2 regions of the Streptomyces sp. NPDC046716 genome follow, and region 1 is predicted to be linked to the other one. Evidence: riboswitches for the same ligand, from Rfam matches in the RefSeq annotation. Region 1 holds a riboswitch; the other holds the start of a gene.

Evidence for each region. A riboswitch is a leader RNA that binds a small molecule or an ion and turns the genes downstream of it on or off. The one in region 1 is predicted to bind cyclic di-AMP.
Region 2: another riboswitch for cyclic di-AMP. It lies ahead of ABZ930_RS28470 (LysM peptidoglycan-binding domain-containing M23 family metallopeptidase); the one in region 1 lies ahead of ABZ930_RS20355 (M23 family metallopeptidase).

Annotation. Positions count from the first base shown of each region.
Region 1 is NZ_JBEYYU010000025.1:97,532-102,183, forward strand. It holds gene ABZ930_RS20340 (alginate lyase family protein) at 1-1,054, shown strand, start outside; tRNA gene ABZ930_RS20345 (tRNA-Met) at 1,102-1,175, shown strand; gene ABZ930_RS20350 (PP2C family protein-serine/threonine phosphatase) at 1,330-2,439, shown strand; cyclic di-AMP (ydaO/yuaA leader) riboswitch at 2,655-2,791, shown strand; gene ABZ930_RS20355 (M23 family metallopeptidase) at 2,803-3,837, shown strand; gene ABZ930_RS20360 (aldo/keto reductase) at 3,988-4,652, shown strand, end outside.
Region 2 is NZ_JBEYYU010000044.1:23,138-27,789, forward strand. It holds gene ABZ930_RS28460 (TetR/AcrR family transcriptional regulator) at 76-693, shown strand; gene ABZ930_RS28465 (SGNH/GDSL hydrolase family protein) at 717-1,502, opposite strand; gene ABZ930_RS28470 (LysM peptidoglycan-binding domain-containing M23 family metallopeptidase) at 1,714-2,463, opposite strand; cyclic di-AMP (ydaO/yuaA leader) riboswitch at 2,469-2,640, opposite strand; gene ABZ930_RS28475 (tyrosine-protein phosphatase) at 3,020-3,820, shown strand; gene ABZ930_RS28480 (DUF6126 family protein) at 3,846-3,992, opposite strand; gene ABZ930_RS28485 (XRE family transcriptional regulator) at 3,989-4,597, opposite strand.

The DNA.
Region 1 (4,652 bases):
GGACCAGCTGGCGGCCGCCCGCGACCACGTGGCCCGGAAGGAAGAGCCCTGGCTGTCGGCGTACCGGGAGATGAGCCGCAGCAAGTACGCCGCGCTCGACTACAAGCCCAAGGCGTACGAGACCGTGGAGTGCCCGCCCGACACCCGGCCGGGGCAGGGCTGCGTCGAGGAGCGCGAGGACGCCATCGCCGCGTATACCCAGGCCCTGCTGTGGAACATGACCAAGGACAAGGCCCACGCCGACAAGGCCGTGGAGATCATGGACGCCTGGTCGGACAAGGTGAAGCGGCACACCGAGGGCAACGCCGGGCTGCAGACCGCCTGGTCCGGCAGCTCCTGGGCGAAGGCCGCCGAGCTGATGCAGTACACGTACGACGGCTGGCCGGACGGGCAGGAGCTGAAGTTCCAGCGGATGCTGCGCGAGGTGTACCTGCCCGTGGTGCAGCCCGGATCCGCCGACTTCAACGGCAACTGGGACCTGGTCATGGCCGACGCCACCATGAACATGGCGGTCTACCTCAACGACCACAGCGCCTTCGACAAGGCCGTGCACCACTTCCGCGCGCGGGTGCCCGCCTACTTCTACCTCTCCTCCGACGGCCCGCTGCCGGTCAAGCCCGAGGGCAGCGGCATCGACACCCCGGCGAAGCTCCAGACGTACTGGTTCGGGCAGACCACGTTCAAGGACGGCCTCGCCCAGGAGACCTGCCGCAACTTCAAGCACGCCAGCTACTCGCTGGCCGCCACCTCGCACATCGCCGAGACCGCCTGGCACCAGGGCGTCGATCTGTACGGCGAGGTGAAGGACCGGCTCAGGGCCGCGCTGGAGTTCCACTCCAAGTACCAGCTCGGCGCCGCCGCCCCGTCCTGGCTGTGCGGCGGCAAGGTGCAGCGCGACATGGGGCCCGACACCGAGGTCGGCCTCAGCCATCTGCGCGGCCGCCTGAAGATGGAACTTCCGCAGACCGAGAAGCTGACCCGCAAGGAGCGGCCGGAGGGAACCGACGACCTCTTCGTGGCCTGGGAAACCCTGACCCACGCCACCGCCGCCTGACGGATTCGCGTTCTCTCCCCCCGATGGCGTAGAGTCAGGTTCACCGACGCGGGGTGGAGCAGCTCGGTAGCTCGCTGGGCTCATAACCCAGAGGTCGCAGGTTCAAATCCTGTCCCCGCTACTGACAGCCGAGGCCGGAATCTCCCAGAGATTCCGGCCTCGGCTTTTGCGCGGGCGTCCCCCGTACGGCCCACACCAGGTCGCCGCGGCCGCCCTCCCCGGGAACCCTTGACGAGACGCCGGAAACCGGGCGCGGACGTGGCAGGAGACCAACGGTGGGGAAGCGCGGAGGGCGGCACAGATCGGTGGCGGACGCCGCCGGCACCCGGTGGTTCCTGCGGGCGCTGCCGGTCCTGCTGATCCTCGGCGGCGCCCTGTACGAGTACGTCACCCCCTCCGGCTTCTCCGGCGCCCCGCTGTTCAGCGCCGCACCGTTGGTAGCCGCCCCGTTCTTCCCGCTGCGCAGCACGATCCTGGCCGGGCTCGGATCGGTCCTCGCCATCCTCGTCGTCCACTTCAGATACACGCACCGGGTCGGCACCGACATCGTCACCGAGATGACCACCGTGGCCACCGTCTGCGTGCTCGCCTGCTTCATCAACCAGATCGTGCGGCGCAGCAACGAGCAGCTGGACTCCGCCCGGCGGATCGCGCAGGCCGCCCAGTTCGCCGTACTGCCCGAACCGGCCGACCGGATCGCCGGTCTCGCCATCGCCGCGCGCTACGAGGCCGCGCAGGCCGGCGCCTTCATCGGCGGTGACCTGTACGCCGTCCAGGACACCCCGCACGGGGTCCGCATCATCGTCGGTGACGTGCGCGGCAAGGGCATGGGCGCGGTCTCCGCCGTCGCCGTCGTCATCGGGGCGTTCCGGGAGGCCGCCGAGCAGGAGGGCAGCCTGGAGGCGGTCGCCCTGCGCCTGGAGCGGGCGCTGGCCCGCGAGGGCACCCGGCGGGACGGCATCGACGACTTCGAGGGCTTCACCACCGCCGTGCTCGCCGAGATCCCGCACGGCGAGCACCGCGTCCGCATCGTCAACCGCGGCCATCCCGAGCCGATCCTGCTGCTGGACGACGGCACCGTCCGGATGATCCCCGTCGTCGACGGGGTGGGGGCGCTGCCGCTCGGCATGGGGGAGCTCGGGAGCTGGCCTGACCGGGTCGTCGAGGCCGAGTTCCCCGCCGGGACCACGCTGCTGCTCTACACCGACGGGCTCTCCGAGGCGCGCGACGCCGCGGGCGTCTTCTACGATCCGGCGGCCCGGCTGGCCGGGCGGATCTTCCCCGGGCCCGAGGAGCTGCTGCTGGCCCTCGCCGGGGAGGTGCGCGCGCACACCGGTGGCGGCGCGACGGACGACATGGCGCTCCTCGCGGTGCGGCGGCCGTGACTCTCCGCAGATGTTCCGGATAACAATTGACGAACCGTCAGAGAAGTGGCCGGTTCACAGCATCGGTCAAGTCGACCCGTTCCGACCGGCCTTGACCCGTTAAATCCTGGCCAAAGACGTGAACGATCAGTAGGAACAGCTTGGAATTACTGTCGGCTGTCTATTAACGTTCGATAACGCAGCGCGGTCGTCCCAGCCGTCACCAGCGACGGCTCCGCGCGCACGCGCTTAATCCCGCAAGGGAGCCGGGGAACCACCAACTTGGGGTGAATCGGGCATCTTTGGGTGCTCGTAGGAGACCTTCCTGCTCCGAACCCGTCAGCTAACCCGGTAGGCGAGAAGGAAGGAAAGGAGAGCGCCCCCGTGGCGTCGAACCGGCCTGCCCCCGAGTTCTCCTCACTGAAGGACCCGTCGAACGAAGCGTTCGGCCCCCAGCCGGAGAGCTGGGAGGAGTGGAACCCCACCGAGGAGTCCGTCCGCCCCGTCCGCGGCCGGCACCGCGTGGCCCGGCAGCGCGGAGGACTCGCGCGCAGCTCCACCGTTCTGGGCGTCGGCGTGATCGCCGCCGTCGGCGCGGGCGGCATCGCCACCGCGCAGGGCGGCAAGCCCGCCGTCCACATCTCCATGCCCGACCTGTCGGCGGTGAAGGACTCGCTGCCCGCGGCCAAGTCGCTGCCCGGCGTCGGCGCGCTCATATCCGACGGCTCCGACAGCTCCGACTCCACGGTCGCCGCCCCGCTCACCACGGTCGGCAGCGGCACGTCGGACGCGGGCGAGGCGCTGCGCACCCGGATCCTGGCCCAGGCCGAGACCCAGCAGGACGCCGCCGACGCCGCCGCGAAGAAGGAGGCCGAGGAGGCCGCCGCCAAGAAGGCCGCCGACGAGGCCGTCGCCAAGAAGGAGGCGGCAGACAAGAAGGCCGCCGCCGAGAAGAAGAAGGCGGAGGAGGAGGCCAAGAAGAAGGCCGAGGCCGAGCGCCTCGCCAAGCTGGCCAAGAGCTACAAGCTCCCCGTCGCCTCCTACACGATCACCGGCACCTTCGGGCAGCCCGGCGCCATGTGGTCCTCCGGCTATCACACGGGCCTGGACTTCGCCGCTTCCACGGGTACCCCGATCTACGCGGTCCACTCCGGCACCGTCACGGAGGCCGGCTGGGCGGGCGCGTACGGCTACCGCACGATCATCACCCTCGACGACGGCACCGAGCTGTGGTTCTGCCACCAGTCGTCGCTCAACGTCAGCGCGGGCCAGAAGGTCACCACCGGCGATGTCATCGGCCGCGTGGGCGCCACCGGCAATGTCACCGGACCCCACCTCCACCTGGAGGTCCACCCGGGCGGGGACGCCACCGGCATCGACCCGGCCGCATGGCTGCGCGAGCGGGGCCTGACCCCCTGAGAAGCCGGCCGGCCGGTCCGTTCGCATCCTGAACTCCGGCGGTCCTGGCGGCAACCCCCCGACGCCAGGGCCGCCGGTTTTGCCTGCCCTTGGGGCGCGTACCGCCGGATACGTGGAATGCCGTGCTCCGGAGGGGTGTTGAACTGGAGCATGACTTCTTCCGTACTGCGCCCCCTCGGCTCCTCCGGCCTCGATGTCTTCCCGCTCTGCCTCGGCGGCAATGTCTTCGGCTTCTCCGCCGACGAGGCCGCGAGCTTCGAGGTGCTCGACGCCTATGTCGCGGGCGGCGGCAACTTCATCGACACCGCCGACTCCTACTCGGCCTGGGCGCCGGGCAACAAGGGCGGCGAGTCCGAGACCCTCATCGGCAGGTGGGCCAAGGCCCGCGGCCGCCGCGACGACGTCGTCATCGCCACCAAGGTCGGCCGCCACCCCGAGTTCCAGGGCCTGCGCGGCGACAACATCAAGGCCGCCGCCGACGCCTCGCTGCGCCGCCTCGACACCGACTACATCGACCTCTACTACACGCACTTCGACGACGACGAGACGATCCCGGTCGAGGAGATCATCGGCGCGCTCGACGAGCTGGTGCGGGCCGGCAAGGTCCGCCACATCGCCGTCTCCAACATCTCGCCGGAGCGCCTCCAGGAGTCCCTGGACTTCTCCGACCGCGAGGGGCTGGCCCGCTACGTGGCCATCCAGCCGCACTACAACCTCGTCTCGCGCGACACCTACGAGGGCGCCCGGCAGGACATCGCCTCGCGCGCGGGCCTGGGCGCGGCCCCGTACTGGGCGCTGGCCTCCGGCTTCCTGAC
Region 2 (4,652 bases), on a different contig from region 1:
CGCCGTGCTCGTGCGAGCACGGCGGTCTCGCAGGAGCCGAAGCACCGGATGCCCCGGACGACATAGGGTTGCCCGGTGACCAGAGTCCGGTTGAGCGTTGCCGAACGGCGCGCGGAACTGCTGCGGGCCGCCATCGAGCAGATCGAGGTGCGCGGCGTCGCCGCCGTGCGCATCTCCGACGTGGCCTCGGCGCTGGGGGTGAGCAACGCCCTGGTGCTGTACCACTTCTCGACGAAGGAGAAGCTCGTCTCGGCCGCGTTCACCTACGCCGCCGAGGACGACCTGGCCCGTCTCCACAAACTGCTCGGCCGGCGGACCACGGCGCTCAAGCGGCTGCGCGCGGCGGTGCGCTGGTACGCGCCCACCGGCCAGGCCAAGGGATGGCGGCTGTGGATCGAGGGCTGGGCCGCCGCGCTGCGCGAGCCCGCCCTGCGCGAGGTCGCCCGCGACCTCGACAAGCAGTGGAAGGCGGCTCTCGCCGAGGTCGTCGCCGAAGGCGTGGCGGCCGACGAGTTCAGCTGCCCCGACCCGATGGGTGCGGCGCTGCGCCTGACGGCCCTCCTCGACGGCCTCGCCGTGCAGATGACCACGTACCAGGGCGCCGTGTCCCGGGCCCGCGCCCAGGAATGGGTGGACGAGGCCCTGGCCCGCGAACTGGGCCTGGAGCGCGCCCAGTTGACGTCAGGGCGCTGACTCCCCACTCCCGCGGCGACGGTTCAGGACGCGGATTCCAGCTGCAGCTTGATCTCGTGCGGGTCGAGGAACCCCTTGGCCTGCACCCGGTCGCCGGAGGACTCGCCGCGCAGCCGGCGCCCGATCCAGGGCACCAGGAACTCCCGGGCCCAGTGGATGTCGTCGCGCCGCACCTCGAACGTGCCGCGGGGCGGCAGCAGCGGCCAGGCCTGCTCGGGGTCGGCGGGCACTTCGATACCGAGGGCCTGCGCGGCGCGCAGCGCGACCCGGGTGTGGCCCTCGGCGGCGAGGTGCAGCCGGTCCTCGTCCCAGGCCCTGCGGTCCTGGATGGACTTGAGCGACCACAGGTCGAGCATCGCGCAGCCGTGCCGGTCGGCGATGGCCCGTACGTGCATGTTGTACGTGGCGATCTTGCCGCGCAGATGCTTGAGGACGGCGACGTCGCGGGTGTCGAAGCCGGTGGCGACCAGGACGGTGCCCGCGGCCTCGGTGAGCCGGACCACGGCCTTCTCGAAGCGCTCGGCCACGTCGTCGGGGTCGGTGCCGGGCCGGATGATGTCGTTGCCGCCCGCGACGAAGGTCACCAGGTCCGGGGCGAGCTCGACGGCCCGCGGGATCTGGTGCTCGATGATCTGGTCGATGAGCTTGCCGCGTACGGCGAGGTTCGCGTACTGGAAGGTGTCCTCGGGGGCCCGGTCGTCCAGGAGGACGGCGAGCCGGTCGGCCCAGCCGACGAAGGTCCCGTCGGGGCCGGGGTCCCCGACGCCCTCGGTGAAGCTGTCCCCCACCGCGGCGTACGAGCGGATCAGCCCGCTGTCGTGCGCGTCCGTCGCGTCGGCCGGGTTCACTGCGTCCGTGAGTGCTCTCGATTCGTTTGCCACGACCACACATCTTTCACCCCGAGGTGTGACCTACGCGACCGTAACCAGGGGTTGACGAGTGGTGAGAAAGCACACCCGGCCCCCAGGGAATATCTGGGGGCCGGGTGTGGCGCGTGGGGCGCGTGGGGTGTGCCGGGGGTCAGAGGGTGACGCCGTGGCTCCGCAGGTAGGCGACCGGGTCGACGTCCGAGCCGTAGCTCGCGGTCGTCCGGATCTCGAAGTGCAGGTGCGGTCCGGTGACGTTGCCGGTCGCGCCCGAGAGGCCGATCTGCTGGCCCGCCGTGACCGTCTGGCCGGCGGAGACGCCGACCGAGGAGAGGTGGGCGTACTGGGAGTAGTAGCCGTCGGCGTTCTTGATGACGATCTGGTTGCCGTACGCGCCGCCGTCGCCGGCCGAGACGACGGTGCCGTTGGAGACGGCCTTGATCGGGGTGCCGGTGGCCACCACGAAGTCGGTGCCCGTGTGGTAGCCGCTGGACCACATTGCGCCGGACGAGTGGTACTGGGTGCCGACGGAGCCCTCGACGGGCTTCACGTAGCCGGACCCGGTCGAGGCCGTGCTCGCCCGGGTGGCCGTGGCGGACGTCCCGCTCGCGCCGCCGACGGTGAGCTCGGTGCCGGGCGTGATCAGCGACGCGTTGCCGCCGATGACGCTCTTGTTGTCCTTGTAGAGCTGCTGCCAGCCTCCGTCGACGTTCTGGCTCTTGGCGATCTTCGCCAGGGTGTCGCCGGACTTCACGGTGTACGTGGTGCTGCCGGAGTCCGCGGCCTGCGCCCCGGTGGCGCCGATGAGCGGCAGCGCGAGCGCGGCCCCTCCGACGGTGGCGAGGGCAGCGGCGCGGGTGGCGCGGCGGGTCTTCGGGCGGCGGTGCTTCCCCTGTGCGGGCATGACGCTTTTCCTCTCCGTCGCCTGCGAGGTGAGCTGTCGGGTTCGGACTGGAGATGTCCGGCCGGCCTCCCGGGAAGGGGACCGGCTGCACCCCGAGCCACGTCGGGAAATCCCTCGGCGGCGTACTGCCTGTGGGTCCCCCGCTCCTGCCGTCACGGGTCGTGGTGGGAACTCCGGGCGGCGGCAGGACTAGGCGTTCCGTCCGGTGTGATGGGTGACCGTAAAGCAGCGCAACCGGCCGCGACAAACACCGAATTCGAATTTCGGGGTTTTCTTTGATCAACTGAGGGATTTCTGTGTGACCCTCTGTCGCGCCCGCACCTTTACCAACGCCATACCTGCGGGAATTCCGTCGTCCGGCGGCGACGGGAACCGCCACGCACGGTCACCGCTATGAGCCCGCTCACGCGGCCGTCCGCAATCCCCCTTCACTTGTGGATAGTTGGCGCAGAACTGGATAAATCAGACACATGGTTGCCCGGGGAATCGATGTCGTATCGTCAGGTGCAGGCCCACCGGCGAGCGGCGCCGGAGCGCCCGATTCGGAGGAGCCCCCGTGACGCAGCACGCCCCGTCCACCGAGCCCGAACTGACCGCAGTGCGCAACTTCCGCGATGTGGGCGGCCTGCCGACCGTGGACGGCGGGCGGGTACGGCCCGGCGTGCTCTTCCGCAGCGGCCACCTCGCGCACGCCACCGCCGAGGACGCGGCGTTCCTGTCCACCCTCGGCCTGCACACGGTCTTCGACTTCCGCAACGCGGCGGACCAGAAGCTGGAGGGCGCCGACGTCGAGCTGCCCGGCGTGCGCAACGTGAATCTTCCGCTGACCGACCCGGCCGACGGAGCCGAGTTCTGGAAGATGGTGCGCGACGGCGACATAGACCAACTGCGGACGCTGCTCTCCGACGGACAGGCGGCGCAGCGCATGATCACCTCGTACCGGGCCATCGTCACCGACCGCACCGCCGAGCACAGCCGGGTCCTGCACGCGATGGCCGAGGACAGCATGCCCGCCCTGATGCACTGCGCGGCCGGCAAGGACCGCGCGGGCCTGTCGATCGCCGTGACGCTGCTCGCCGTCGGCGTCGAGCGGGACGCCATCGAGGCGGACTACCTGAAGTCGAACGAGAAGCACCGCCGCTACAAGATCCGCCGCGCCGGCGGCGCCACGGGCGACGCCTACGCGCCCGAGGTCATGGAGCTGCTCGCGCCGCTCTTCGACGCGCGCGCCGAGTATCTGCACGCGGCCTTCGAGACCATCGAGCAGACGTGGGGCACCACCGACCGCTACTTCTCGGAGGGCCTGAAGCTCGGCGCGGCCGACCGCGACCGGCTGCGCGAGCGGCTGGTCGACTGAGACCGGGAGGACCGGCCCGGCGGTCTCAGCGGTTCCCGCCCAGCGTGAACAGCAGGTAGACGAACGCGGCGAAGGCGTGTCCCACGAATACGTAGATCAGGACCCGCACCCAGATGCCGCGCGGCAGCTTGTCCTCGATGTCGCGGCCGCCCGGCCGCTGTGCGTCACTCATGACATGCCTCCCAGGCACAGTGCGGTGGTCGGGCTCTGCAGCAAGGTGTGGACGAAGAGGAGTTCGGACCCGCCGGTGTCCGCGGCCGCGATGCGGTGCGGGGTGAGCGAGTCGAAGTGCGCACTGTCCCCCGGCCCCAGCCGGTACGAGGTGTCACCGAGGCGCAGCCGCAGCCGCCCTTCGAGGACGTAGAGCCATTCCTCGCCCGGGTGCACGCGCACGATGTCGCCCTGGGCGCCGTACGGGACGTGCACCCGCAGCGCCTGCATGCCGCGTCCCGAGGCGCCGGCCTGGACATAGGTCCAGCCGCCCGCCTCGGTCGCCTCCATGGTCCCGGCGCGCACGACGGCGTCGCGATCGGCGGGGGCCTCGCCCAGCAGTTCGGAGACCGTCGTACCGTAGGTGCGGGCGAGTGCGAGCAGCATCGGCAGCGAGGGCTGGCGCTGTCCGGTCTCCAGCCGGGAGAGATGGGCCGGTGACAGACCGGCCGTGCCGGCCGCGGCCTCCAGGGTGAGGGAGGCTCGACGGCGCAGGGCGCGCAGCTGGGGCGCGACGGCGGGCAGCTCCGGGGGTTCCGGAGCCTCCTCCGGGAGGGCAGGGCTCATACCGACGATTCAGCCAGAGCCCTGCCCGAGAGGCAAATTTATTGCCTCAGAGGCA